Regions from separate parts of the Anaerosinus sp. genome, predicted to be linked through region 3. Evidence: riboswitches for the same ligand, from Rfam matches in the RefSeq annotation. Region 3 holds a riboswitch; each other region holds the start of a gene.
The links. A riboswitch is a leader RNA that binds a small molecule or an ion and turns the genes downstream of it on or off. The one in region 3 is predicted to bind cobalamin.

Region 1: another riboswitch for cobalamin. It lies ahead of ACWZFG_RS11595 (TonB-dependent receptor plug domain-containing protein); the one in region 3 lies ahead of ACWZFG_RS02225 (methylmalonyl-CoA mutase family protein).
Region 2: another riboswitch for cobalamin. It lies ahead of ACWZFG_RS00775 (TonB-dependent receptor); the one in region 3 lies ahead of ACWZFG_RS02225 (methylmalonyl-CoA mutase family protein).

The regions. Positions count from the first base shown of each region.
Region 1 is NZ_CBDNNH010000023.1:116,296-126,797, forward strand. Features, by position in the region: gene ACWZFG_RS11585 (glutamate synthase-related protein) at 1-425, shown strand, start outside; gene ACWZFG_RS11590 (FAD-dependent oxidoreductase) at 438-2,765, shown strand; cobalamin riboswitch at 3,152-3,333, shown strand; gene ACWZFG_RS11595 (TonB-dependent receptor plug domain-containing protein) at 3,595-5,691, shown strand; gene ACWZFG_RS11600 (ABC transporter substrate-binding protein) at 5,720-6,700, shown strand; gene hutW (heme anaerobic degradation radical SAM methyltransferase ChuW/HutW) at 6,712-8,151, shown strand; gene ACWZFG_RS11610 (flavodoxin family protein) at 8,166-8,693, shown strand; gene ACWZFG_RS11615 (DUF2922 domain-containing protein) at 8,742-8,954, opposite strand; gene ACWZFG_RS11620 (DUF1659 domain-containing protein) at 8,994-9,218, opposite strand; gene gdhA (NADP-specific glutamate dehydrogenase) at 9,443-10,502, shown strand, end outside.
Region 2 is NZ_CBDNNH010000002.1:93,632-104,133, reverse strand. Features, by position in the region: gene ACWZFG_RS00780 (autotransporter outer membrane beta-barrel domain-containing protein) at 1-2,322, opposite strand, end outside; gene ACWZFG_RS00775 (TonB-dependent receptor) at 2,346-5,213, opposite strand; cobalamin riboswitch at 5,327-5,505, opposite strand; cobalamin riboswitch at 5,711-5,889, opposite strand; gene ACWZFG_RS00770 (hypothetical protein) at 6,071-6,592, opposite strand; gene ACWZFG_RS00765 (hypothetical protein) at 6,678-7,973, opposite strand; gene ACWZFG_RS00760 (TonB-dependent receptor) at 8,061-10,502, opposite strand, start outside.
Region 3 is NZ_CBDNNH010000003.1:6,184-16,685, forward strand. Features, by position in the region: gene ACWZFG_RS02190 (DedA family protein) at 1-499, shown strand, start outside; gene ACWZFG_RS02195 (NAD(P)/FAD-dependent oxidoreductase) at 608-1,279, shown strand; gene ACWZFG_RS02200 (amino acid permease) at 1,602-2,990, opposite strand; gene mutY (A/G-specific adenine glycosylase) at 3,203-4,252, opposite strand; gene ACWZFG_RS02210 (NUDIX hydrolase) at 4,239-4,808, opposite strand; gene ACWZFG_RS02215 (ferritin family protein) at 4,984-5,172, opposite strand; gene ACWZFG_RS02220 (SLC13 family permease) at 5,806-6,123, shown strand; cobalamin riboswitch at 6,248-6,425, shown strand; gene ACWZFG_RS02225 (methylmalonyl-CoA mutase family protein) at 6,771-8,939, shown strand; gene scpA (methylmalonyl-CoA mutase) at 8,939-10,502, shown strand, end outside.

The DNA of each region.
Region 1 (10,502 bases), on a different contig from region 3:
TAGCGGCAGTAAAACAAGGTCTGCAAGGACAAATTCCGCTTTGGGCAGGCGGTGGAATTGGGATGACAGGCAACGCGGCAGCTGATGCGTTTAAGATGATCTGCCTTGGTGCAAATGGTGTTTTTGTCGGCAAAATTTTAATTCAATTGTTAGGTTGCGTAGGAAACGAACGGGGCAGATGTAATGCTTGTTCGACAGGAAAATGCCCGACGGGTATCTGTACGCAAGATCCGCGACTTGTGAAACGTCTTGATATCGATAAGGGCGCACAAAATATTGTTGATTACGTACTTGCGCTCGATAGTGAAATGCGTAAATTGATGGCGCCAATCGGCAATAGCTCGCTTCCTGTAGGCCGTTCCGATGCATTAGTGACAACAGATAAAGCGGTTGCAGATAAATTGGGAATACAATATGTATGTTAGGAGGGAAGCTAAGTGTTTAAAATTAATACATTAGAAAATCACAATCGTATGTCGACGCAGGATTTGCTCTTGGCAATCAGTGAGGCTTTAGCAAACGGAGAAACAGAATTTGCTGTGGCGGCTTCCGGCCAACATGATATTGGCGGTCCGTTATGGCATCCGGAGGGGAAAAAGTTAACATTCCGTGTGACAAACGCAGGTCAACGCGTTGGGTCCATGTGTCTTGATAATACAGAAGTTATTGTAGAAGGCTCGGCATCTGCCGATGTCGGCTGGCTGAATGCCGGCGGTAGAATTGTTGTAAAAGGTGATGCCGGTGATACGGCTGGACACTGTGCGGCAGGCGGGACGATTTATATCGGCGGTCGCGCTGGGACGCGTTCTGGATCACTCATGAAACATGATCCACTTTATGATGCACCGGAATTATGGGTGCTGAAAAATGTCGGCAGTTTTTCATTTGAATTTATGGGCGGCGGTAAAGCTGTTGTTTGTGGGTACGACAGTGAGCAGTTTGAGTCTGTACTTGGTGATCGTTCTTGTATCGGTATGGTTGGCGGTGTGCTTTATTTTAGAGGCAAAGCAAAAGGAATGTCTCAGGAAGTAAAAATCACAGCTTTGGATGCAGATGATATTGCTTATCTAGAAAGTAGGATGGATGATTTTCTGGGCGCAATAGAAAAGCCTGAACTTCGAGCGGAATTAACAAAATGGAAGGACTGGAAAAAGCTTCGTCCACTTGCTTTTGATGAAAAAAAACCAAAAGCACTGGAGAGCATAAATGAATATCGGACGACCGAATGGGTAAAAGGCGGCATTTTTAGCGATGTATGCATGGATGACTTCATTGTAAATTCTACGGTTGTGACAGGAATCTATCGTCAGCGCGTTCCAGCTTGGGACAATGCAAAATATGCGGCTCCGTGTGAATTTAACTGTCCATCCGGAATTCCGACGCAGCAACGTTACAATTTACTTCGTCAGGGCAAGGTGGAAGAAGCATATAAATTAGTACTTGAATATACACCATTCTCTGGATCAGTATGTGGCAGTGTCTGCCCAAATCCATGTATGGAAGGCTGTAGCCGTGCATCCATTGACCAAGCGATTCAAATTGGTTCACTTGGCAGAGAGTCTATCCATATAAAAGTAGAAAAACCATCCGTGCGCACTGGCAAGAAGATATCTGTTATCGGCGGCGGTGTAGCAGGATTAAGCGCAGCTTGGCAGTTGGCGAAAAAGGGTCATGATGTTACGGTATATGATGAATTTTCCGCAATGGGCGGTAAGCTTGAGCAAGCAATTCCACGCAGTCGGTTAGCGCATGAAATTTTAGAAGCGGAATTAAAACGCATTCAAGATATGGGCGTAACCTTTGTCAATAACTGCAAAGTAGATAGTGATAAATTTAATGAGATTAAAGTAGCTAGTGATGCCGTTATCGTTACCACCGGTGGACATAATCCTCGTGTATTCCCATGGCCTGGAAAAGAAAAAGTCGTAAAAGGGTTAGACTTCCAAAAAGCAGTGAACCGTGGTGAAAATCCGAAAGTCGGCAAACATGTGCTTGTTATCGGTGCAGGAAACTCTGGTATGGATGCTGCACTTGATGCGTATGAAATGGGAGCAGAAAAGGTAACTTGTATTGATGTGCAAAAGCCGGCAGCCTTTAAAAAGGAAATTGAACACTTTGAATCTCTTGGTGGCGATATCATTTGGCCTGTAATGACGAAAGAAATCACAGATAAAGGAATTCTCGCTGAGGATGGAAGATTCATTGAAGGCGACATGGTCATTGTAACGGTTGGGGAAACACCAATCCTAGATTATTTACCTGAAGGGTTAAACAAATTTCGCGATTGGTTAGTGCCAGGTGCAGATACGAGTGTTATGGCTGGTGTATTTGCGGCTGGTGACGTAGTGAAACCTGGCCGTTTAACGGATGCAATTGGGGCTGGTGCGAAGGCTGCAATGGCAGCAGATGCTTACGTAAATGGAGAAGCATATGCACAGGCAGTGAAGAAGGAAGTTATTCCAGCGGGACAAATAAATAAAGCTTACTTTGAAAAATGTCATGGTTGTGAATTGCCAGCGGCAAATCAAGATTTCAATCGTTGTATTAGTTGTGGTACTTGCCGAGATTGTAGTATGTGTCTTGAATCCTGCCCAGAAAAGGCAATTAGTAAAGTCGTTAAAGCAGACGGTACATTTGAATATGTTTCTGATGCAGAACGTTGTATTGGCTGTGGTATTTGCGCGGGCGTTTGCCCATGCGGGATCTGGACAATGAAGGCAAATGCAGAGAAAATCAATATGTATAGAACCTATAATAAGAATTAAATCAAGTAAAATAAGCCGACAAAATCATTGATTTTGTCGGCTTATTTGGGTTAGGGCGATAAAGTTAGAGTAATTATGTGAAAAAGATTAAATGTTTTTAGTGCTATTTTGAACGGATGATGTAACTTGTAAAGGAACGTCGCCATAATCATTTGGAGCGATAGACCCTTTGATAAAAGTGAGACTTAAATAAAAGGTTGATTTAAGAATGCTTAAGATCTCTATTTACTGAAAAAGAACTTTTTCAATAATTTATAATTTTACAGAAATATACAAGAAAAATGTTAAATTAGGTAATTTATTGACAGGCCCGAGGGGCAGTGTTATGATGATAAAGTATTACCATGGAAAATATTTCTTGCGATTTATTGAAATGATGTGAAAACTAAATATTGAAGGGAACAGGTGCCCGTGAGGGCTTAATAGGGAAGTTCGGTTCAATGCCGGCGCGGTCCCGCCACTGTAATAAGGAGTTAGTCCAAGATATGCCACTGGGGTGAAAACTTTGGGAAGGTTTGGATGAGCGATGATTTAAAGCCAGGAGAACTGCCTGTTTATCAATCACCGAATATGGAGATTAGATGCTGCGTTAACTGTTGGATAGAACAATTCAAAGTTTAATGTTGACCATCCATTCAGTCCATACAACCTACGAGTGATAGGGAGGGGATAAAATAACAGCATTTATATTGCTATTTTACCCAGCTTCGTGCTGGGTTTTTATGTTTTTATTTGCTGATAATTGAAATCTGCCTTTTCGAAGAGGTAGATTTTTTTGTTAGTAAGATGGATTGTGTAGTTAAGAAATTTTTAGGAGGATAAATCGGGGATGAAACATTACAGCCAAAAAAAGAAAGCAATCGGGATGGCGATTGTTTGTGGAATGATATTGGGCACGCAATTATCAATCGGTAGAGAGATTGCTTGGGCAAATGAAGAAGTATTGGATGAATTTTATTTAGATGGTGTTGTTGTAACTGCGACAAGGACTGATCAGACAGTAAAAGAAGTTCCTACCACAGTACAAGTAATCACACGTCAAGATATTGAAAAGCGACAATCTAGAACGTTACGGGATGTTTTGCAAAATGCACTAGGGGTGACCTTGTGGAAGGATTTTCAGGGAAGATCACAAGTGAGAATTCGTGGCTCGGAATCAAGACATGTTTTAATTATGGTTGATGGCAAACGGATGAGCGGAGAACTTTCGTATAACTCAGCCAATGCGCATGAAATCGATCGAATCAATATGGATAATGTGGAACGTGTTGAAATTATCCGCGGTTCTGCCGGTTCGCTGTATGGAAGCGATGCAATTGGCGGCGTTGTCAATATTATCACGCGACAACCAATGAAAAAACAAGGCTCGATTAATTATGATTATTCATTTTATGAACATGGTGACAGTGCAGGTCCGACAACTAGTATTTTTTATCAAGATATCAATGAGACAGGAAATATGAGTTGGAAGATATCGGGAAGTTATAACGATAGTAAGCCATTCTATGTAGATAATGAAGGAACAAGTAATAATTATTTTGGCAAAGAGCAAAATATTGATTTTGGCATGACCTATACGGCTGAAAATGGAAATCGCTTAAGTTTTGATTTCGGACAATTGAACGAAGACACACAGCGTTCAGAAGCGGGGCAATCTTATCATCCGATGATGCCAAAATCAGATAAAATTAATAAAAATGAAAATAAACGTACGAATTTATCGCTGAGCTATGAGGGTGAAGATGCTAAACAAAATTGGTCGGTTCGGGCATATCAGTCGAAATATGAAAAGGAATATTTTATTTATAAACAGACACGGCGCAATAATATTGTTACTATACCTTATACATTAAATAGTTTCGATTGGGTGAATCGTACAATTAATGTCCTTGAAGGAAAAGACAGCTGGCAACTGGGTGATAAGCATCTAGCTACAGCTGGTTTTGAATGGAGACAAGATAAATCGGAAGGAACGAGAATAAAAACCGATCTAAATAGTAAAAAAACGAGTGATGAAGCATCTATTGACTATGTTTCCTTGTATTTTCAGGATGAAATTCGTCCAAATGATCAATGGCTATTTATACCATCCATAAGATTTGATCATAGTAATTTATTTGACTCTGCTTGGACAGGAAATTTAGCATCTACTTATCACATTGCTGATGATACTAGGTTAAAGTTTGTTGTGGGACAAGGTTATAAGACACCGACGATTAATGAACTTTATCATGCTTGGGAAATGTTTGCAGGCAGCGCGATGGGCGGACCAGGTCAGTATTTCCAGGGAAATCCTAATATTAAGCCGGAAAAATCATGGAACTATGAATTAGCATTAGAAAAAGATTGGAATGATAAAACAACAGGACATTTTGGTTTATTTAGAAATGATGTTAAAGAATTAATTACATCTACTTGGACTGGTAAATATGTGGATAGTGCTGGAGACTTAGTTTCCAGTATGATACCGACAAAAGACAAATTAATGACGTATAAAAACATTCCCGAAGCGAGAATGCAAGGAATAGAAGCTTCAATCCAGCATCAATTGAGTGATGAAGTAGATTTGAACTTTGGCTATGTTTATTTAGATGCAAAAGATCAAGGAAGCAGTCAAAGACTAGAAGATCGTCCTAGACATCAGCTTAATTTAGGATTGTTTTATCATCCGAAGGATACGAACTGGCAATTTAACTTGGATGTAGTAAGTAATATTGATTATTGGGCGAGCAAAGATGGCAATATTACAACGGGGGATAAAGAAATGGAAAATAGCACATTTACAGTAGTTAATTTCTTAGCACAAAAAGATTTAGATGCGAGGGCAAGCCTATACTTAGGCATAGATAATCTCGGCAATTATCATGATTATAATAAAGATGTATATGGAAGAATGTATCGTGTTGGAATCAACTGCAAATTCTAGTTTGGTTAGGACTGAAAGTGAGTGTTGTATGAATAAAGGATTAATAGTGGTTAGTGCAATTTTATTTATTGCAGCTAGTATATTGTTTTCTGGATGTGGGAATAAAGAATCTTTGACTTTAGGGGAAAATCATAGCCAGAACTTGACAATCATCGACGATAATCATCGCGAAGTGTTATTGGCAAATACACCAGAACGAATTGTGGTGTTATCACCATCCTTTCTAGAAATTTTGGATCAGGTACAGGGGAAAGTTGTCGGACGGGCAACCTCACAGATTGCTCAGATTCCCGAGCGATATAAAGATAGTGCAGAAGTTGGTTTTGTTTATCGAATTAGCAGTGAAGCTGTAGTGAGCTTACAGCCTGATTTAGTCATTGCCTATAAAGGAATGCATGAGAATTTGCTACCAATATTGGAGGAAAACCATATTCCGGTGATTGTACTTAATCTGAAAACTTATCAAGACGTAAAACGAAATTGCGAATTATTAGGGCTGGTTTCCGGTCATGCAGATTTGGGGCAAGACTTGGCAAAAAAATTAGATAACGGTGTCCAAGATGCTATAGCAAATGTTCCATTAGTTAGCAAGAAAACAGTGATTTTACATACGACAATGAATGATATTTCCGTAGAAACGGAGGATAGCATCGCAGGAAGTGTGGCTGCATTACTTCATTTAGATCTGGCAATTAAGTCTGGAGATATGCCAATCGCAAAGATGAATGGTATGGCATCCCCAGATAAAATTGTATATAGCATGGAAGCACTCGTAGAAAAAGATCCTGAAGTATTATTTATTACTTCAATGGGAGCTAACGGAGGCGCACTTGAACGGATTAAGTCAGAAATGGAAAATAATCCGGCATGGTTAGAGTTGCAGGCAGTAAAAAATAAACAAGTTTTCTTTTTATCAGAGAACTTATTTTTACTCAATCCCGGGCTGCGATATCCAGAAGCAGTCCGCTATATGGTAGAACAATTATATCCGAAAAATGAATCGCGATAAGGAAGATGGATTTGGGGGAAAGAGATATCATGATGAATTTGACGAATGGATTAGCTGAGTTTATGCAACTGGAAAATCATAAAGAATTATTCGGGCTAAAAGCAACACGAAAGATGAGTGAGTTATTTAATGATTGCACACTTCAATACTCGCCGCGTCATCTGCTACCAATTATGCCACCTAAACAGCAAATTCGCTTTCGTGAACAGGCGATGATAGCAGCAAAAAAAAATAAAAGCGCAGTATATATACATATCCCATTTTGTAAGCAACGCTGTAGTTACTGTAATTTTTGTGGCTATCCAAGTGATTTAGCAATGCAAGAGGAATATGTTGATTTGCTATGTCAAGAGTTATCACTAATAGAAGATTTTGAGTACTATCAAAGTCAGATGATTTCAGCAGTTTTTATCGGTGGAGGTAGCCCTAGTGCATTAAATGAAGATCAGTTAGAACGGTTATTAAGTAAAATAAGAAAAGTTTTTTTACTGGAATCTGGCTGTGAATTTACATTTGAAAGTAATATCACTGACTTTAATGAGGCTAAATTAGCGATTTGTTTAAAGTATGGTGTAAATCGCTTTAGCTTTGGCGTTCAAACGTTTTCTACGGATTTACGACGTAAATTAGGACGGTTGGCTGAACAAAAAGTTATTGTAGAAAAGCTAAAATCGCTTGCCCAAACAGGGGTAAATGTCATCGTTGATCTTATCTATGGATTGCCGGGACAAACTATGGAAGATTGGCAAAAGGATTTGGAATTCTTACTGCAATGCAATGTTACAGGGGTAGATTTATATAAATTGCAACGTTTTCCTCATTCAATACTGGAAGAGAAGCTTAAAACTAGAGCATATCCACCGTGCCCAGCGGCAGATGAGCGAATGAAATTATATGAACGAGGAGCAAGCTATTTGCAGGAAAATGCTTGGCAGCAGCTGAGTTGTTGCCATTTTACATGCGGCGAAAAAGATAAGAGCCTTTATAATAAACTTGCCAAAAATGGCAGTGATATTTTTGCTTTTGGTGCTGGAGCCGGAGGCAGTATTGGAGAGTTGGAATATATTCAAGTACGCGATTTAAATGCATACAAGAAAAAGGTAGAGAAGCAGGAAAAGCCTTTTGCGATGGTATTTCAACGCGATCACTTTTCTTCGCTATTTGCAAAGATAAGCGGACAATTAGACTGTGGCTATTTAGATCTAGATGGTCTAGAGAAAAGTTATGCGATTGAACTAAAGCCTGGACTTTTACCTTATATGAAATTATGGGAAAATCAAGGACTCTGTATAAGTAAAAATAATGATATCATGTTGACAACGCACGGAAAATATTGGATGAGATGGATCGCAAGATTTATTTTATGTGGTTTGCAATATGCAATTTATGGAGCGGAAAACAGCCAAAATAAGCAGATGTCAATGATGTCAGAAATGATGAATTTGCGATAAGGTGGAGTCGTGAGATGAACAAATATTTGATTGTTTACTCTAGTAAAACAGGAAATACAAAGCAGATTGCAGAAAGTATGTACTCTGCAATTGCCGATTTAGGGGATTTAAAGAGTATTGATGATGAAATTGAGTGGGAAATTTATGATGTAATTTTTCTTGGCTATAGCGTTGAATATGGAATGCCAAATAAAAAAGCACGAGAATTTTTGGCTAAACTACAAGGGAAATCCATTGTATTATTTCAAACATTAGGGGCAGAGGCAATGGGAGAACATGCGATGATTTCTTTAGCAAATGCTGTGCGATACCTTGGCTCAAATTGCAAAATCGTTGGGGCTTTTTCCAGTCAGGGAAAGATTGATCCTAACTTATTAGACCGCTTAGCAAAATTACCAGCCAATCATCCACATGCACCGAGCATCGAATCGCAGAAACGCTGGCAAAAGGCTGCTGTTCATCCCGATGCAACCGATTTACTGGAAGCGCATGAGTTCGCTTTAAAAATAAAGAAGCGGATGAATTTTTTAGCCCAGAAATAAAAAATAAGCCGATAAAAATCATTGATTTTTATCGGTTTATTTTGGTTACTATAACAAAGATGTTTTATCTGTTGTACGGATCTTTACATCAGCGATTGCAGCTAGCTTTCCATTCGTAGAAGCAATTGCGTTTTTCGCAATCAATTGATTCATTACGCTTTCAACTTCACTACGTGTTAAGTTGTCCCTAGGTTCGGCTAAACTGATGCTCAGCTCTTTATCAGCTTCAGTTTTGAAAACCATCTCTAATGTTTTTGCCATAGATCATTCCTCCTTTCTATATTTCATTTAATACCATGCTTATTCCGAAGCTAATGCAAAACTGTCTTGGCGATTGATAGATGTAAGCGGATACTTTTGTAAACTTGCCATCGCTTCACCGATTAAGAATAAATCGTTATCAGCGATTGATGGATTGAATTTACTGAAAGTTCTTGATGTATAAACCAGATTACCGAGTTTATTTGTTCCAGTTTGAACTTTGAGAATTAACTTTGTTGCTTCATTACCTTTATTTACTGCCATTTGCCTCACCTCCTTCTAAGTTTTTACATTCAATATGTGAACAAATTTAAACGTATTTCCAATACTAAAAAATTTAAATTGATTTTCTAGCATAAATATGCAAAATAAAGGCAAAAATCATGTATACAATGCACAATCGATGTATATATTGACAATTTTTACTGTGGAAAGTAATAATATATAAATGTAGGGTATTGAATCTTTAATTGGGGGTAAGGAAAAACATGATGTATGTACAAAAGATTATTGATAAGGTAATTGCTGATAATCCAGGTGAGGAAGAGTTTCATGCAACGGTTAAAGAGGTATTGACTTCTATCGCACCTGTGGTAGAAAAGCATCCAGAATATCAAGAACAAGCTATTTTAGAGCGCATTGTTGAACCCGAACGCGTGATTATGTTCAGAGTTCCTTGGGTGGATGATCAAGGCAAAGTTCAAGTGAATAAAGGCTATCGTGTACAATTTAACAGTGCAATTGGTCCATACAAAGGCGGATTGCGCTTACATCCAAGTGTGAATTTAAGCATTATTAAATTCTTAGGATTTGAACAAATTTTTAAAAATTCTCTAACAGGACTGCCAATCGGTGGTGGTAAAGGCGGTTCTAACTTTGATCCAAAAGGAAAATCTGATAACGAAATCATGCGTTTTTGCCAAAGTTTTATGACGGAATTATCTCGTCATATTGGTCAAGATACAGATGTACCAGCAGGGGATATAGGCGTTGGCGGCAGAGAGATTGGCTATTTATTTGGACAATATAAACGCATCAGAAACGCTTATGAAGCTGGTGTTTTAACTGGTAAGGGTTTAGGGTACTGGGGAAGCTTGGCACGTAAAGAGGCAACTGGATACGGGTTGTTATACTTTGTTCGACATATGCTTGCAGATGCAAATGAATCTTTAGCAGGTAAAACAGTAGTGATTTCTGGGTCTGGAAATGTTGCTACTTATGCAATCGAAAAGGCGCAGGAATTTGGTGCTAAAGTGGTGGCTTGCTCTGATTCTAATGGATATATCTACGATAAAGATGGTATTGATCTTGATGTTGTAAAAGAAATTAAAGAAGTTAAACGTGGTAGAATTTCTGAATATATAAAAGCTCGTCAAAATGCGGAGTATCATGAAGGTTGTAAGGGTATTTGGACGATTAAGTGCGATGTTGCGCTTCCTTGTGCAACACAAGGCGAAATTGATTTAGAATCTGCAAAAGTACTTGTGGAAAATGGTGTATTTGCTGTTGGCGAAGGTGCAAATATGCCATCAACGCTAGATGCAATTG
Region 2 (10,502 bases), on a different contig from region 3:
ACCATTTTGCAAATATAGATTTGCTGTACCACCATTATCAATGATTCCATTTAAATAAGAATTTTTATCTGTTAATGCAAGATTTATTGTACCGGTATTTAGTGTAAATAAATCACCATCGAGTTTAACCGTATTACTCCCTACTGTTTTTCCATCTAGTCCCGTATTCATATTGATGGTACCGAGATAAGATGATAATGCATAGTATCCATATTGAGTAGCTAACGGAGTCACAATCTTTCCGCCATTGATACTAACCTTACTATCTTTCGCATTTGTCGTAACACCATTTCCGTATACAGCAAAATCGACATTACCATCAATTACGACTTCACTTTTATCAACAGCCGTTAAAATACCTGCATTATTAAATCGCGAATAAACATTTTCAGAATTTACAGGTATTCCCCATACCGTATTATCTGCACCTAAAATGCTCACATCTCCATGAATGATAACCTTTGAACTATCATTTGCTTCATTACTTTTCTCGCCCCAGCGATCCGTTTTTTGTATTGCAATTCCGTTTCCACCCAGACCGCCACTCATCGAAATATTTACCGGAGCATTGATTTCAATTATACTCGTTTTATCTTTACTGGCATCATTCCAAACAGCATTGGTTAGACTATTTCCACCTTCATATCCACTTGTAATAATATTTAAATTTCCGGCGTTAATGCTCACATTTTTACCATTTCCCGCAAAAATCCCCACCGGAGTTCCAATATAATTTTTAGCTTGCAATTGCAATGTATTTGCACTAGCGTCAATTACAATATCGTTGCCATCATTTGCATAGATATCTGCTAAAATATTGTTATCTAAATTCCCCCCTGCTTTTTCGAGTCCCAAGTTTATTGTTTTATCCGCATCAAAATGATAATGACTGTTATCATTTGTTACTGCATTATACTGTATATCATCTGCTGTCCCTGTAATGCTACTTTTATAGTCACCGCTATTACTCGTTGCATTCAAATTTATTATTTTATTCAATGTTTGTGACGATTGGGTCAATCCTTCATCTGCCATGAATTTTAATTGAGCAAGCTTGCCATTTACAGTATCAGTAGGTATGATTTCAACTGAATTGAACAGAGAATATTGCTCATCGGTAGAAAAATCTTTCGCATTCCAAACAATCGGCTTAGTACTGCCATCGGTATATACCTGTAATTTATCGCCGGCTTCCAGCCATAGCCGTTTAGTATAATACTCCGCATCCAGCTTACCAAACCAACCTTCATACTGACCATTAACAATTTCTTCCCAATTTTTCGGATTTTCCGACAGCAAATTAGATACAGTCGTCTTATAAACATGCGCATCCATTCCACTGCCTGCTGCAGCTAAATTATAGGTCATTACGTAAGCTGTGCCATTCGGCAAAATTTTTAAGTTTCTAAAATCACACTTAACATTTTCCGGTTTTTTTATGGCCTGGGATGTTGTATTTAATTGTCCATTAGAAATTTTGACAACATCAATTCTTGATTCCGCATTACCAGATCCATAATTTTGCTTTCCGCCAATAAATGGAACAAACACTGAATCATTATAAAAACTTAATCGTACCTGATCCGCATTTTTACCTACTCTAGAATAACTATTAAACTCTAAACTTCCATTATCTTTAATATTAAATTGCAATAAATATCCATTGTCATAATTGTCATAGCCCCCTTCCAAATTAACACTTGCAACTAAGTAAAGTTTATCGCCCCGTACTGCAATGCCTTCACCATGCACCGTAGTCTTTTCACCATAACCAGCACTACAATTTTCATTAATGCAATTCTTTAAATTAACAGCTAAACTCGGTTGGTCTTTTAAAGAGCTTTCTGCAATTTCTGCTACACCAATTTGACCTAAATCATATCCTGCCGCAAATAAATATTTTCCATTAGAGGCAGCTGCATGCATATTGGCAACTGCTTTTATCACTCCAGTCTGATCAGGGTTATTCCAATCTCCGTTTACATCCAATACACGATTGGGTTTTAACTCAGTCGTACTGTAAGTATATTGTCTCAAAATCAGTTTACTTTCACCATTTTCATTAATTGCATATAAACCGGCATCCCCATTTAACCCTTTAATAACGCCTGCTGATGGATCTGAATCAACATGCGTAGTTACTCTTGACCCCGTGACTTTTCCTACTTGACTATTTGTGTAATCCGAAGAAGCAACTGCCGCTAAATCTGCAGCAAAAACATTGCCAGTCATTAAGCATCCACCTAAAATCATCGCTAAAAGTCTAGCATACTTCTTTTTCGTTATAGAATTTTTCTTTTTTCTTAACACTATTTTTTTCATAAATCCTAAAACACTCCTCTCATTTAAAATTCATATTTAACGGTTGCATAGTAAGTTCTTCCTTGTAAAGGAAACTCTGCATTGATATACCCATCTTCAGTAAAGGCAATAGGACTATAGATTTTTTGTTTAGGTCCTTTATTAAAGATGTCATTACAACCGATATTAATTTGCCAATCTCTCTCTGGTTTCCATTTAACGCCTGCGTTGATTACGGTTAAAGAGCTCACTGGTTTTCCCGACAAATAAGCATAGTTGCCACCACGAGAATCTCGACTAGTACTAGTAAAATATTCATCTGTATAATGCAATTCACTAAAAATAGATATTTTATTATTTGGTGTATAAGTTAAACGCAAGCTACTTTCCCATTCCGGCTGATAAGTCATCCATATATCGGTATATGGATAATGAACTGCTGTATTTTTTTTCTGCGCATGCACTTTAGTATAAGTGGTACGTAAATCTAAAGAGTATTTATTCCACTTAAATTGGCTTTCTAACTCAATGCCATGCACTTTGGCTCGGCTATCATTAAAATAAGACCAATAATCAAGACCTGCACGCACCAATTGAAGCATATTATCTGAATCACGCCAAAAATAAGTTAATGTAGTATTATTGTCTGCCCCCAAGGTTTTACCGTTCCATAAAGCACTAATATCAAACTGCTTTCCTTCTTCCGGCAATGGAAAAATTGAACTACTTCCATCTCGTGACGCCGGCAAAATTCCAGCACCATCACCGGCAATTTCATACATATTAAGCAGTCTATAATAAGTACCACCTGTCATGCGAAGACTAAAGCTATCATTAAAATCTTTTTTCAACGCTAATTGCCAAGTAGATTTGCCATCCGTCTGACTATCTTCTTGATGTAACCAATGAAATTTATTACTTTGATTTACCGGAAAACGTTTTCCATCACTAAACCCAGTAATTTTTGATTGATTATAACGAATACTTGGAGTCAATATGAATGTACCTTCTTTATCCAATGTAATCGCATCTTGTATCTGCACATTAAATAAATCTTGCTCATATCTGTTACGAGTTTGTCCTAATATATTTCCTATAACATCATCACCAAGAACTTTATCTAATAACGAACCTTTAATGTTTAACTTTTCATGAGAAAAGTTAAACTGATATTCTAACATCTGGTTATCATTAATTTGATAATTTCCATCAAGCTGTACATTATATTTATCAGATTGATAATGACTCCACTCTCTTAGCGGAATATTATTCCACCTAAAGTTATTAGGATAATCTAACATATGTTCCGTCTTATATTTTTTATCTTGATGAAGATAGTCGATCATCCAGCCCCATTCCAACTTTTTATATTGCGCCCTATTTTGTAAAAGGATTTCACTATTCTCAAGATCCTGTTTACGACTTGACGCATAAAAAATATCTTTTGTATCTACTAATGCATTCGTGGCTGCATCGTTAACACTATCTCCCCATAAACTATCAGGTAAATGTCTTTGCAGTTTGTTCCAGCTTCCTTTAATCACAAAGTTATCGTCCTGCCATTTGATAATAGCGCTATCTTTTTTATAATCGTTATATCTGCGGTATCTTTCTTTATCCTGCAATGCCTTAAGTTTCTTTTTCGCCGCTTCTAAGTCTTCTTTCGAACTTGCTAATGACGTACTTTTATCCGGATCAACAATAGTTGTCCATTCATCAATAATTTTAGGCGTTGTATTTTGCACATATGTATCAATAATTTGATTCTTTACATTATCATTTATAATCCCTGTTTCACTACCATGGTGATTCCAGTCCTCACCGGCATAATCCCACCAATTCGTCCATCCAGTTTCAGGATATCCCTCAGCAATATATTTATCTTTGATGCCCATGTCAATCATCGTTTGCCTAAAAGTACTCATATCAGACTTTTGTGCTACATTTCTTGCATTATCTTCTATCGCATGACTTAAGCTATTGTCACCTGTGTTTCTAATAAATTCTACCCACGCATCAGGATTGGCTTTGTAGTAATCTTTATCTGTATCACTCATAGAAATAAGCGGTTTGCGTCCGCTTGTTAACATATCTATCATTTTGGGATTAAAATCATTTACGTCTTCTTGCAACGAATTTATGCTTAACTGAGCATCCGATATATTTCTTCCAGCTGCATAATTTTCATATTTAAATTTTTGATCACTGTCATCATGGTTAATTCCAATCAGCAAACTACCACTACCTAATGGATTGGTTATTTCCAAAGCTGCCCTTGTACCACCATAAGAGGATTTGCCAACTTCTGCCGATATATTTGCCTTGGTGGGTTTCTTCGTTACTATATTGATAACACCACCCATAAAAGTTCCAGCAAAACGAGTTGGTATATAACCACGATATACTTCTATCCGCTCAACATTATCAACGGGAATTGTAGATATATCAACAGCTGCATCTCCACCTAAATTTGATAAAACCCCATCTAGAAAAACCCCAACTTGCGCCGCTGTTGAACCTCTAACTGTTACAGTCGTATACTGACCTTTCCCATTTACTTCACGCACATGTACTCCTGGAACCTTTTTTAAGAGTTCCGGCAATGTTTTCTGCTCACCTTTGTAATCGTCAGGACGAATCACAGTTACTGTGCCTGGAGATAATTTTGACTCCCAATCTGGGCGCTTTGCTTCAACAGTAACAGTATCTAACGTATACTGGTCTAGTTCATTCTCTGTATTTGATATTTTTTCAATATCTTTCTCTGCTTCATCAGCCCATACCACCCCAGCCGGTGTAGCAAAGCCCAAGGCTAACGTACAAACTACGCACGCTGCTATATTTTGATAGCGGCGCTTTTTTTTCGTTTTGATTTGATATAACCATTTACTATCCATCTTCTTCAATCTCATCCCTACTTATAAAATTCAATAAAAAAACTTCTGCCATGTTTGACAGAAGTGATATGAATGCATAGGAAATAAACCTATGCTTCATAATCCCCTTCCCATCGCTCGCAGGTCTAACAGTGATTGTTAAATAGGCAGTTCTTCTGGCTCCAGATCATTGCTTGGCTACGCCTTCCCAAGATTTCTCCCAGTGACATTCATATAGCCTTACTCCCTGTTACAGCGGCGGGACCGCACCGGTTTTTCACCGGACTTCCCTATTAAGTCTTTCGACACCCATTTCTTCGTTATATATTTTTTACGGACAAAATTTCACATTTTAAATCCTACTAGAACCCCTATCTGATACCATCATGTTTTAATTTAATGTCTCTGGATTTAAAAATAAAAAAATCTTCCACCTACGATAGACAGAAGACTTTGGAATCCAAAACAATATCAACATAAAAATATCATATCAACAAATTTCAGAAATCCCCTTCCCATCGCTCGCAGGTCTAACAGTGATTGTTAAATAGGCAGTTCTTCTGGCTCCAGATCATCGCTTGGCTACGCCTTCCCAAGATTTCTCCCAGTGACATTCATGTAGCCTTACTCCCTGTTACAGCGGCGGGACCGCACCGGTTTTTCACCGGACTTCCCTATTAAGTCTTTCGACACCCATTCCATCTTTATTCATTTTTGTATTACTTTTCATTTTCTTACAAAATAAGAGTATACTCCTTTTGTTTTTATTTAGCAACATTATCTGTAGATTTTTTTATCATTCATCTTATCTTTTATAAAAATACTTCTTTCATTCCCCAATATAGTCATTTTATTTACAATAAGTTTCTAATTCTTTTGTCATTTCATACCTATTAATTTTGTGCACATTTCCTGACAAAATCGTACATCGTATCTGCAAAAGTTTTCACTGGCACAGGAACAAAACTTACTGCTTTCGTTTGCTCCGCGATAAGCACTCCTTTGGAGCTATACAATTTTAAATTTTTCACTGCATACATTCTTTTACGAAGCTGAAAAATCATCTGCATCTCACTATAAGCTATGCTATCTTCTCCCTCCATTTTTTTTTGATATTGTTCATTTAGCTTTTTAATCACCGCTTTATCCTTATAGATTGCTTTTATAGTAACATGCACTTGATCTTTATCTGCGCTGTCTGGTTGAATCGACTTCACTTCGAAAAAATATTGCGCCAATTCATTTTGAAATACCTCTGTCCAGCGCATTGCTTCTATCTCCTCTGGTGTAAGCTTTTCCTTCACGCTAATTTCCCAATCTATTGCTGAATCTTTATTTTCTTCCATTGCAAAACCTACAGAAAAAAACATGTTACATAACAGAGTAAAAGCACCCACTAGAAACCATTTTTTCATCACTATTCCTCTTGGCTTTCTCATTTAAATATAAAGTTAGACCTAGACACTAAAAAGCCTAGGTCTAACTTTTCCCTAACACTTTTCAACACTCTATATCAAACGCACACACTCTTTGTTTTTTACATTTTTCTGCTAATTCACATGCTTCACGCGCTAAGCGAATATGTGAAGCAAGGGATTTAGATGCTGTTGGTGCAGAAACGCCTGCAGCTTTCAGCTTTCCTGCCCCAGCCACATCTGGTGCAATAAAGCAAGCTGAGTTCAAATTACCACCATCAAAATCGCTCATGTCGGTAATACTGAATGCTTTGCTTGCTGTAACTGTTGTAGTTGGCGTTCCATCAAAAACATCAATTGGCGTTCCTTTAACAAACCACAAGCGATAACCATCCGCATGAATTCCCCATAGATACCCCATAGAATTTACATCAATAATCTTTGTCCAAGTACTTGGCGTTGTTAAATTTGCCAGTGTCGTATGATAAACACCACCAACTAAATTTCCATAACTTGCATCATAATGACCTAAGAATAAGTACACATGGTTATCATTCACAATAGAAATATCACGAAAATCACCATTCGTCGTCGGACTGTCAATCGTCACATGCGTAACTCCGGCTTGGGTAAATTTACCTAAATCAATAATACTCAGCTTTGTTTCCGCATTGCCGCTACCCGCATTCTGCATACCGCCTAATGAGCAAACATAGAGCTTATTATTATATAAATCCAGCGTAAAGGAATTTTTCCCAGCCGTAACATAGCTATCAAAAGTTAGTTCCCCCAAATCGGTATCAATATTAAACTTTGCTACAATGCTGTCATAATAAGTTCCGTATCCACTGCCTTTATTGACATAAAACAATGCATACAGCGAAGTACCAACTACAACCATAGCTTCACCATGAAAAACACCATCCGCATAGGGATTCGTAAAATTCGTAAAACTTGTTGGGAAACTATATTCAAAGTCTTGACTATAGTCGGTCCCCATGTTCACAACCGCGATTTTTGATAAATCATATCCTGTTGCATATAGCCAACTACTGCTATAATTTGCTACACCGTGCAAATTTGCCACCGCTGACCAAGTTGGCGTAGCTAAAGGAGCTTGCCAATTGCCCTGTGGTGCAATAATTTGATTTGCTCTTAAGTCCGTAGTGCTATACGTATATTGACGTAAAACCAACCGACTGCTATTTCCTTCAAAAAAATTAAAGAATGCTGGATCACCATTTAAACCTGACCCAATTTTATTCTTTACTGCTGTAAATGCGGTTGCTGAAGCTGCCGTTCTGTCACCGTGAATTGCTCCAGCCGTTCCTGTAGAATATCCTGCATCCGTTGCTGTGTACGCAAATAAATTTTCACTCATCATAAACCTCTCCCTTTTACTTTTCTTTTTTCTTTTAACACATCTTCCCCTCGCCCAACGGCACCACCTCCCTTCAAGTAAAATTAGTTAAAAATTGTATTGCAAAGTTGCGTAGTAAGTACGCCCTTGGATTGGATACTGGATATTTGACGCTTCCCAATTCGGATAAAATGGATTCGTTAGATACATATCATTCGCTTTATTAAGGAGATCATTGACCCCGATGATAATTTGTGTATTCGTATTCGGCTTATACTTCACACCTAAATCCAAAGTCGTCAACGAGGACTGTTCTCCAGCAGCTCCATCATTATAGAGAGAAGTACGCATTCTATCTACATACCGAAGTTGACCAAAAATCCCCCACTGGGTACTCGGACGATAAGTCAGCCGCATCGTTCCTTCCCATTCCGGCTGATAAGTCAGATAACCAGGGAATACACCATTATTTCCCCAATAACCAGCCCCCGGCAATTTACTCAAATCATAGATAACATCTTTCGGCTTCGTATAAGTTCCTTGCAAGTTTAAGTCCCATTTCTTCCAGGATAAATCCGCTTGAATCTCTAAGCCATTCACTTTTGCCGATGCCGCATTGGTATAAACGAAAAAGAAATTATTCCAGGTGCCTAGCTGCAACATCCGCTTGGAATCACGACCAAAGTACGTCAGTTGAATTTTGCTGCTTTCCGTACCGAAGATTTGTCCATCCCAAATGGCAGAGAAATCCCATTGTGATCCCTCTTCCGGGCGAGGAAAAATGCTATCACTCCCTCCAATATTTGGCATGGGTAAAATGCCTGCACCATCACCGGCGATTTCATACATATTCAGTAGTCTAAAATATGTACCTCCCGTTGCACGAAGTGTTAAATTGTCATTGACCTGCTTTTTCAGCGCTAGCTGCCAAGTTGTTTTACTATCCGTCTGGTCATCCGCCTGATGCAGCCATTTAATATTCTGCGGATCGGAGTTTTGATCGTAACCATTGCTCAGCCCATAGATATTTGATCGATTATAGCGAATACTTGGCGTCAACCAAAAATCACCTTTCTCGTTTAAAGTAATCGTATCTTGAATCTGGGCATTGAACAGCTTCTGTTCATAATAGGTACGCCACCGTTTAAAGACACTTATCGTAGCTTGTTGATATTGTTTTAACCGCCAACCATCCATATCCATCTTTTCTTTTGAAGTATCAATTAAAAACTCGAACAGATGCTTATCGCCAATTTTATAAGTTCCATCAATTTTAAAGCCTAATTTATCCATGTCATATTGGCTCCAGTAATAGTTTGGCGAACGCCAATTCACCGTCGTATCGACCTTTTCTTTTTCCTGCCAATCGTCTACTGCATAGCGTTTAGTCTGGTCGAGATAGTTTACACTCCACCCCCATTCTAAATTGCCAACTGTATCACGCCGTCCAATTAACGTTTCTTTGCTGGTAATGTCCTGATGACGGTAGTTATAGATTGGGTCAAGATATCCTGGCAAATCTATATTAGGTATATTTCCATAATTCGCATTCAGCGGGAAAGGATAATGACGGTCAATTTTCTTCCAAGTGTATTTTGCCAGCCAATGATCATCCTGCCATTTTAAAATTGCATCCGTATTTTTGTAATCATTCGTTTTACGCCAACGATCTGTTGTACTCGTTGAATCTATGTCTTTCTGGTAAAGCCTTATATTATCAATATAACTTTTAAAATATCCGATATAATTTGCATGGGCATTATTAATTGGGCGCAATTGTTCCGACGCTTTATTTAACGCTGCATAAAAATTAGGATCGGTTGCAAGCGTTATTCGAAGGTTATCTTGGGTCAGCCCAGAATAAGCATTTAGAGTATCATATCCATTTGCTTGTAAAGTCGAAACCATCCGATCTAATCGTATTTTTCCGTTCCTATCGGTTTGATGCGTATAATCTTTTAATTTTTTAACATATCCGTCATAAAGGCTAGTATCTACCGATTTATTCGTATATTTAAAATCACCATCACTTTGGTCGCGATTGAGTCCAAACATAATGCTGCCGGAGCCCAGTGGGGCATCCACCTGCAATGCACCTTGGAAGCCACCGTAGGAACTCTTACCAATGGATGCATCGATATTGGCTTTTGTTGGGCGTTTCGTTACGATATTGATTACGCCCCCCATATAGGTGCCACCAAACCTTGCTGGAACATAGCCACGATATACTTCAATTCGCTCGACATTTTGAACTGGAATGGTCGAGATATCCGCCGCGGCATCGCCACCGAGATTGAATAGTACTCCATCGACAAATACACCGACTTGTGCCGAAGTTGACCCACGAACCGTGACTGTCGTATATTGCCCTTTCCCATTGACTTCTCTTACATGTACCCCCGGTACCATTTTGAGAAGTTCCGGCAAGGTTTTCTGCTCACCCTTATAATCATCCGGGCGAATAACCGTCACTGTGCCTGGCGATAATTTTGATTCCCAGTCAGGGCGTTTTGCTTCAACGGTAACCGTATCTAACGTATAACTATCTAG
Region 3 (10,502 bases):
CCCTAGTGAGCTAATTCTAGGGTTTGGAGGGTATTTAATTTTTATTGGAAAGATGTCTTTTAGCGGAGCTTTGTTTTGGGGAATGGTTGGTGGTTTAGTTGGTTCGCTCTTTGCCTATTATGTAGGGAAATATGGTGGACGACCGTTTGTAGATCAGTATGGAAAATATTTTTTAATGAAAAAATCGCATGTAGATAGTGCACAGCATTGGTTTGATACGTATGGAATTAGTGCGGTGTTTTTTAGTAGAATGTTGCCTGTTATTCGTACATTTATTTCATTGCCAGCTGGATTCGCAGGGGTGAATCTATATAAATTTGTATTTTATACGATTTTAGGTTCATTACCATGGACTGCGTTAATTCTTTATATAGGTATGGCATTAGGTGAAAATTGGCAGGTATTACGAACGATAGGACATGAAGTAAGTATTGTTTTTATTATATTGATGGTAATAGTTGTTGGTATTTTATATTTTCGACGTAAACAGAAGAGATAAACAAGTTTTAGATTTTTCACTTACTTCATTTAAAAAAATAAGCAGGAAAATCATACTTGCCTCTTTAATTATGTAGTTTACATAACTTTTTATGGGGAGAAATATTTTATGGAAATAAAAAAAGATATTTTAGAACAAGGTGCGATTCTTCAACGAGATAAAAAAACATATGCAGTTGCTCCGCATATTCCGGGCGGCATTATTACCGATAGTAATATATTACGGAAAATGGCAGATGTTCTTGATAAATATAATGCAGCTGCGATTAAAGTTACATCTTCGCAACGATTAGCGCTTATAGGTATTCAGGAAGATGATTTAGATGCTGTTTGGAACGAATTAGGAATGGAAAAAGGTTGTCCGATTGGTAGCTGTGTACGTAGTGTTAGAATTTGTCCTGCCCAAACTTTTTGTAAACGGGCGCAACAAGACACTGTATCATTAGGATTAGAAATTGATAAAATGTATCACGGCATGGATCTTCCAGCGAAATTTAAAATTGCCGTATCGGGTTGCCCGAATTCCTGTTCAGAAAATGCAGTTAGAGATTTAGGGGTTATGGGAAATAATAAAGGTTATACAATTGTGATTGGCGGTAGTGCCGGTGTTTTACCTAGAATAGCGGATAAATTGACAGAAAATATTACTAGAGAAGAAGTAGTGCCTTTAGTTGAAAAAGTAATAAAATATTATAAGGAAAATGCAAGAAAATATGAGCGGTTTGGTCGTATGATTGAGCGAATTGGCATTGAAAAAGTGAAAGATGATCTTTTAGGATAATAGAAAATATTATTTTTACTATACTAATTTGTATGGTGAGATTTGGTTATATAGTAGCTTATTTACTATAATTGCGATAATAATACTAATACATACGAGAAATACTCTCACTGGAATAGAAAATTAGTATCGAAAATAATTATTGCTGCGGATAATGTGTCGATAGTGACAAAGGTTAATTTATAATGGTACTTTTCAATAAAAGTAAAGATTGTATTTACTACTAATATAATCTTGAGATATTCATTTTCTATCCTACTAAAAAGCCCCTTAAATGTTTTGAAAACATTTAAGGGGCTTTTTAATAAATTATAAAGTTGTTTTAATTTTCATCATGGTCCGCGATTGCACTGTGTTTGTAGCTATAACTAAAATAAACGAATATGCCAATTGCGCACCAAACGAAGAAACGTACCCAAGTATCGAAGGGAAGATTATACATGAGGTACCCACATGCAATTACAGCAAGTGGTGATACAAGGTAAATAAATGGACATTTAAAATTACGTGGTAAATCAGGTTTCGTAAATCTCAGAACCAAGACACCTATTGCAGCAATTAGAAATGCACTTAATGTACCGATATTCGCCATTTCAGCAATCAAGCCGATAGGAGCAAAGCCTGCAATTAACGATACCAAGATTGCACCAAGAATTGTAACAAGGTATGGTGTTTTGTAACGGGAATGAATTTTACATACTTTTGCAGGAACCATTCCGTCACGAGACATCGCGAAGAAAATACGTGCTTGTCCGTAAAGAAGAACGAGTAACACTGTAGTAATACCAGCAATTGCACCTACTGCAACTAATGCAGAGCCGATATTGTACCCGATATAGCGCAGCGCAAAAGCTACAGGTTCGGGATTATTTAATTCAGTATAAGGAACAACACCTGTTAAGACTCCAGCAACAACAACATACAATACTGTACAAACCAGTAAAGACCCAATAATACCAATTGGTAAATCACGAGATGGATTGCGACATTCTTCTGCTGAGGTCGCAACAGCATCAAATCCAATGTAAGCAAAGAAAACAATAGCGGCACCACTCGCAATGCCAGAAAATCCGAAAGGCATAAATGGCTCCCAGTTTACAGGATTTACTTTAGGACCGGCAAGAGCAAGAAAGATAAATACGGCTACTAATTTAATAAATACTAAAATTTTATTTAATTTGGCACTTTCTTGTGTACCGCGAATTAGCAATAAGCTTAAAAACATTGTAATTAAAATGGCTGGAATATTTACAATGCCACCATCAGCAGGAACTAAAGTGAATGCATGTGGCAATTCTATCCCAGTCGACTTTAGTAATCCAACAACATAACCCGACCAGCCAGAAGCAACGGCACTAGAAGTTACAGTATACTCTAAAATTAGATTCCAACCAACGAGAAACGCGATAAATTCACCTAAGGATGCATAAGTGTATGTATAGGCACTACCTGATGAAGGAACGATAGAAGCAAATTCTGCATAGGCAAGGCCAGCAAAAGCACAGGCTAAACCAGAAATAATAAAAGAAATCATTACGGCAGGTCCCGCATATTTTGCAGCAGCAACGCCAGTCAACACAAAAATTCCCGTTCCGATAACACAGCCGATGCCGAGCAAAACCAAATCAATTGCTCCTAAATTTTTTACCATACCAGAATTTTTAGCCATGGCACGCATATCTTCTATGCTTTTTGTTCGGAATAGATTCAAAAAAATCACACCTTTTCCTATTATTCTTAAAATGTCATAAATAAGAGTATAGTAGAAATGATGTGTTATTGTCAAAGTAAAGCCAGCTAAATAATGAAGGCATAATATTAATTTGCTAGATAAAAATAAATATATTAGGGGAAATATAATGCTTTTATAAACATATTTAAAGTTTATAAAAGCATTATTAACAGAAAATCTATTTTTAAAATTTAGAGATAACCTTTAAAAGCCGTTGGAATGGCATAATCATCTATAAGGTTTTGTGGTGAAATCCAATGATAATTGCTTTTGACAGGAATTTGTTCTAACTCAATGTAATATCCTATCATATGCCATTCAATATGGGTGAAAATGTGTTTGGAAGGCGGAAGCGGAGTAATATTTTTTACTTTATAGTTTTTTTCTTGGAGATAATGAATTATTTGTGCTTGCCCCATGTGATCATCTAAGTGAGGTAATTCCCATAGGCTTGCAAGTAAGCCGGTGGATGGTCTTTTTTGCAAAGCAATTTTATTTTCATATTGTAAGCGAAGCATCGTATAACTTTCTATACGTTTAGTTTTTTTAGGTGCTTTTACAGGGATTTCACTTATGCAATCTTCAGCGAAACTCAAACAAATTTGCTTGAGCGGGCAGCTATAGCATTTTACGGCTCCTTTCGGTAAACAAACCGTTGCACCGAGCTCCATTAAGGATTGATTAAAATTACCCGCTTCATTTGCGGGGATAACTTGCGCAAGGTACGATTCAATTTTTTTGCGAGTTTTTTCTTTCATAATATCATCGCGGCTTGCTAGTAAACGTGTAATCACTCTTAAAACATTTCCATCAACTGCTGGAACGGGAATTTGATAAGCGATAGAGGAAATGGCTCCAGCTGTATAAGGACCAATCCCGGGCAATGCAAGAAGTTTTTTATAGTTTGCAGGAAGCTTTCCGTCATAATTTATAACAATTTCTTGTGCTGCTTTTTGTAAATTTCGGGCACGGTTATAATAGCCTAATCCTTCCCAAAGTTTTAATAATTCATTTTCGGGAACTTCAGCTAATGACTCAACGGTTGGCAAGGCGGAAATAAAACGATCAAAATATGGTTTCACTGCTTCGACGCGTGTTTGTTGGAGCATGATTTCGGATATCCAGACGAAGTAAGGATTAGGATTTTCACGCCAAGGTAAAATGCGTGCATGGCTATGATACCAACGGAGTAAGGGTGTAACGATTTCTTTAAGCATCATTGTTGTACTATTTGTTTGCATAGTATTTTACCTTTTGAATTAATTTTTCATATACAGGGATCATATGAGCTTCTGAACAATAGTTAGAAATTTGACTAAAGGGTAGCCATTTTACTCCGCTGTTTTCATCAGGTTTGTATTGTAATGTTTCTGACTCATCAGCAATAAGCAGATAAGAAAAACAAAGATGTAAATGTGTATTGACGAATTTCCCTTGTTTCATATGACTGAATACAGGGAGAATATCAATTCCGGCAAGTGAATTAGTAAGTGGTGCAGCTTGTGAGATTCCCGTTTCTTCTTTTGCTTCTTTTATTGCAACCTGCAATAAATTACTATCGCCATCCGCGTGTCCACCAGTCCATCCCCAGGATTGATAGATATTATGATGAATCATCAAGGTTTTATCATAAGTTTGATTGACAATAAAACCAGAAACAGCTATATGAGCAATTGTGTTGTCACGTAATAAAATTGTATCGGGAAATTTTTCAATCATTAGACTCATCGCTTTTTTATCTGAGATTTCTTGTTCGTTTATTGGTAGATAATGATAGAGTTCTTTAAGAAATTGCACAGCTAAACCTCTTTTCTTTGTAGATGAATATCATTGTAGCATGTTCGTACTGAAACGACAAATGATAAACAAAGATATCTCAGTAAGAGCGCTAGCTCTTACCGAGACCCATAGTCCCGCCGTATAAAAATACGCCCTAAGAGAATAAACTCTCGGGCGTATTTTGCTATGCTTTTTAATTAAATTTTTTTAGCATATCAATAAGTTGCGTTGCGTGAAGCATTTCTGCTTCTGCAAAATGTGCAAACATTTTTGCAGCTTCTGGGTCATCAAATGCATGTGCAAATCGTTGGTAGTTTCTAACTTCCTCTTGCTTTTGACAAAGTGTTTGCTCCATTGTTTTTTTGATATCAATATGACTCAATCAAATCACCTCCTATAGATAGTTATAACCATCTATAAAAGCAATATTTATAAATAGAGTTCTTAATTCAGATGGAGTTTTAACTCCATCTGAATTTTATAAATCGTTATCCAGGGATTTAATCGCTCGCCTGTGCTCAATGGATATAACTCCCGCTTGTAGAAGATGGGAGTCTTAGAGCAGGTTAATTATCGGATAAAGGATGAAGAACCTAAAAATGATTGTTTCCAATTTATTCTTCTTTTCATAAATTATAATAAGGTAGTTTATTTCTGCAAGAAGTACTTATTTGTATACAAAAACAGAGCAGAAGATAATGCAAATCTACGAAAAAGTGAAAAGGGGGAAACTATGAAAAGAAAAATAAAAAAAATCGTCATCAACTTTTTATGTGTGTTACCTCTATGGATCCTTTCCATTTTGACAGCATATGCTTTTCCACCATCATCCACACCACTGTATAATGGGATAGATGCTTTTGGCAATCTCAATGATTAGCAGAGATATGTTTTTTTATGCAATTTTAAAATGATTATTGAGGTGAAAGTAATATGCAACCAGTGACGACAAATCCGTTTTTAAATATAGCAGTCAACATGTCCATTATATTTTTTGTGTTATGGTTTCTTGGCTATGTGTTTCGATTCATTCACACAGAAAATTGGCAATATCGTCGTAAAAGGCTCTGGAAAAAGTGAAAATAAGTTAATGATTGCAATTATGTTAGTTGCCGCGATATTGTCCTCTATTAGTTCTAATAAAGGAACGACTGATGTTATTATTGGCATTTGTTCAGTTGCGAAAATCCCTGTATCTAGGTGGTTGATGCCACTAGCATTTGCTGCTGGGTTTGGTGGGATTATGACGATGATTGGAACGCCACCTAATATTATTGTTACTGGGGCGTTGGAATGGAAAAAGTGGTGCGGGCAAATTCAGATTTTTAAATAACTTTATGTTAGTTTGCATAAAGTTGTTGGTAAAATAAGAATTTTTGTAAAAAAATATATGCAAACACTATTGACATAAATAAATCATAGTGATAAGATAAGCCTTGTTTATGAGAGTAAATAAAATTTCATATATAGAATTAGGTGTCCGAAAGGACTTAATAGGGAAGTTTGGTTAAATGCCAACGCGGTCCCGCCACTGTATTAGGGAGCGAACTCAACAAATGTCACTGGAAAAATTCTGGGAAGACTGAGCGAGCGATGAACTAGAGCCAGGAGAACTGCCTAATTAACAATCACCGTTTGACCTGCGAGCGATGGGAAGGAGATTTATAGATTGCTAAATCTATTTATCTCGACTTATATTTGTCGAGATTTTTTATTTAGTAAATATATATTAACTTTAAATCCTTCTTTGCAATTGTAGGCAAAGAAGGATTTTTTATTTTAGTCAAAAAGTTTTCTCCGCTTCTTAGCTTTGGCGGAGAACATTGCTCATATATTTTATTTTTTATTGTACTGGGCGTATGCCCGATGTTTCCGTTAGGAGACATCCTTTTTCAAACAAGGGAAGGCACTCTTGTCTTCTCTTTTTTAATAAAAACTCTTTAATAAGTTATCAGTGCACTGAGGGAAAGGATTAGGAATATGAAACAAGCAGAAGAAAAAGAGCTACAAGAAACCGAGCTTCCTATGGTTAGCCTTGATGAGTTTGTTGCTCCTGATTATGAGGAGTGGAAACAAGAAGCAATTGCAACGCTAAAAGGTGGCAGTTTCGAGAAAAAATTGTTTACGAAAACCTATGAGGGCATCACTTTAGAGCCAATGTATACGATGGAAATGGCACCGAATCCTGAAGAATTATCAAACTTGCCTGGCATGGAAAATTATATGCGGGGAACACATGAGGGGGGCTATATAACAAAGCCTTGGCTTATTGCGCAACAAATGGATGATGTTATTCCAGCAAAATTAAACAAATTAATTAAACATGAGTTGGAAAAAGGTGCAACTGCCATCAATATTAAACTTGATGCACTTACAAAACAAGGACAAAATGGTGATAAGATTGACAAGCAAATTCAAAAGGGTGGTGTATCAATCAGTACGATTCAAGATATGTACGAAGTTTTTGCTGGATTGGATTTGAGAAAGTATCAATTATATGTCAATTGTGGTGCAAATAATAGCTTGATGATTAGTATGCTCAGTGCAATGTTAAAAGCGAATTCTCAGAAACTTACTGATGTACATGGCTGTATTGGTGCTGATCCAATTGGTGTATTGGTAGCAAAAGGGGAGTTATCTGCATCGTTAGATGATTTATTCGATGAACTTGCAAAAACAGTGAAATGGACAGAAAAAAATGTGCCAGAGTTAAGAACGATTATCTTGGATGGGCAAGTGTATAGCGATGGTGGAGCTAGTGCTGTTCAAGAATTAGGTTATGTTTTGGCTACGGCGATTACTTATATTCGTGAATTACAAAAACGTGGACTAGAGATAAATACAATTGCAAAACAAATGCAATTTACTTTTTCCTTAGGTGCAATGTTCTTTATGGAAATTGCAAAACTTAGAGCAGCAAGACAGTTATGGTCTAAAGTTGTTGAAAGTTTTGGCGGTGATAAAGAAGCACAAAAAATGATTATTCATGCATGTACTGCGAACTTTAATAAAACAGTATATGATCCATATGTAAATATGCTTAGAACAACAACAGAAGCCTTCTCTGCGGTTGTTGGTGGGATTGATAGTTTAGAAGTACAGCCTTTTGATTCAGCGATTCGTTTAGGTGATGAGTTTTCTAGACGTATTGCAAGAAACACGCAGATTATGTTACAAAACGAATGTAATTTATGTCAACCGGTCGATCCGGCAGGTGGATCCTGGTATATCGAGTCTTTAACAAAACAAGTAGCTGAGAAGTCATGGCAAGTAATGCAACAGGTTGAAGTTGACGGTGGCATGATTGCAGCGTTAAAGGCTGGAAAAGTACAAGGCGATGTAAAAGATGTGTTGATGCAGCGCTTCAAAAAATTAGCACAACGTGCAGACCGTGCTGTTGGTGTAAATATGTATGCGAATGTGCTAGAAGAATTGCTAGAGAAAAATGAACTTGATGTAGCTGCGATAAAAGAAACACGGACAAAGCAAATTAACGATTTTGTTAATGATGTTGATGAAAAATTCCGTGATGAAAAATTATTACAGTTAAGACAAAGCATACAAAACAAGTCAGATGATTTCATCAATGTATTAGAAGCTGCATTTAGTGCGGGAGCAACGCTTGAGGATGCAAGAAATATTTTATATGAAAATAGCGATGGTGAAAGCATTGCTTGTATGGTAGAGAAACATCGTTTTACAGAGCAGTTTGAACAGTTACGTGATAAAGCAAAAGCATATGAAGCCGAGCATGGCGAAAAATTAAAAATCTTTTTAGCGAACATGGGGAAAATACCGCAACATAAACCTAGAGCTGACTTTAGTACGGGGTTCTTCGAAGTAGGTGGCTTTGAGGTACTTAAAAATGATGGATTTATGACAACCGATGAGGCTGCCGAGGCAGCGGTAAAATCAGGTGCGTTGGTTGCAATTATCTGTTCAACCGATGATACGTATCCAGAACTTGTTCCACCAGTTGCGAAAAAAATAAAAGCTGAAAAGCCAGAAATGATTGTTATGCTTGCTGGCGCACCAGCACCAGAATATGAAGCATCTTATCGTGAAGCAGGAGTTGAGGAATTTATTCATGTTCGGGCAAATTGCTATAATATCTTGACTTGGCTACAACAACAAGGAGGGATAAAATAATGCAACCTGATTTTACAAAAATGGCTTTTCAAGGACAGGCAAAACAAGAGAGTTTTGCTGAATGGAAAGATAGATTAGAAGCACAAACGGGGTGTAGTGTTAAAGAATTGTATCAACGGACGATGGAACAAATTGATTTAAAACCGCTATATACGAGAAGTGATTTAGCAGGGATGAATCATTTACATTATGTCGCAGGGATTCCACCATTTCTGCGTGGCCCTTATCCAACAATGTATGTAACTCGTCCGTGGACAGTTCGCCAATATGCAGGGTTTTCTACGGCGGAAGAAAGTAATGCGTTTTATCGTCGTAACTTAGCAGCTGGGCAGAAAGGTTTGTCTATCGCTTTTGACTTGGCAACACATCGTGGCTATGATTCCGATCATCCACGCGTTGTTGGTGATGTTGGTAAAGCAGGGGTTGCTGTTGATTCAATCCTTGACATGGAAATTTTATTTTCGGGAATTCCATTAGATAAAATGTCAGTATCAATGACAATGAATGGAGCGGTGCTTCCGGTACTAGCATTCTATATTGTTGCAGCAGAAGAACAAGGGGTAAAACAAGAAGTTTTAGCTGGTACAATCCAAAATGATATATTAAAAGAATTCATGGTGCGTAATACGTACATTTATCCGCCAGCAGCATCGATGCGGATTATCGGCGATATTTTTGCTTATACTTCGCAATTTATGCCGAAGTTTAACAGTATTAGTATCTCGGGTTATCACATGCAGGAGGCTGGAGCGACAGCGGATATTGAACTTGGTTATACGCTTGCCGATGGGCTTGAATATATTAGAACAGGAGTAAATGCTGGATTAAGTGTGGATGCATTTGCACCACGCTTATCCTTCTTTTGGGCAATGGGAAAAAATTACTTTATGGAAGTTGCTAAGATGCGTGCTGGACGTTTGCTATGGGCAAAGATTATTAAACAATTTAATCCGCAAAAAACAAAATCCATGGCACTTAGAACACATTCGCAAACTTCTGGTTGGAGCTTAACTGAGCAAGATCCATTTAATAATGTTGTTCGGACATGTATTGAGGCGATGGCAGCAGCACTTGGACATACACAATCATTGCATACGAATGCACTTGATGAAGCAATTGCCTTACCAACAGATTTCTCGGCACGTATTGCTCGTAACACACAATTATATTTACAAGATGAAACAAAAATTTGTAAAGTTGTGGATCCGTGGGGCGGTTCCTATTATGTAGAGGCATTAACACAAGAACTGGTAAAAAGCGCTTGGGCACATATTCAAGAAGTTGAAGCACTTGGTGGTATGGCAAAAGCAATTGATACAGGTTTGCCAAAAATGAGAATCGAAGAAGCGGCAGCACGTAGACAGGCGCATATTGATTCGCGCGATGAAATGATTGTTGGCGTAAATAAATATCGTTTAGATAAAGAAGATCCATTGGATATTCTTGATGTTGATAATGTAGCAGTACGTCAGGCACAGATTCGTCGTTTAGAAAAATTACGATCAAATCGTGATAATGATAAAGTACAATCTTGTTTAGAAGCAATTACAAAATCCGTAGAAA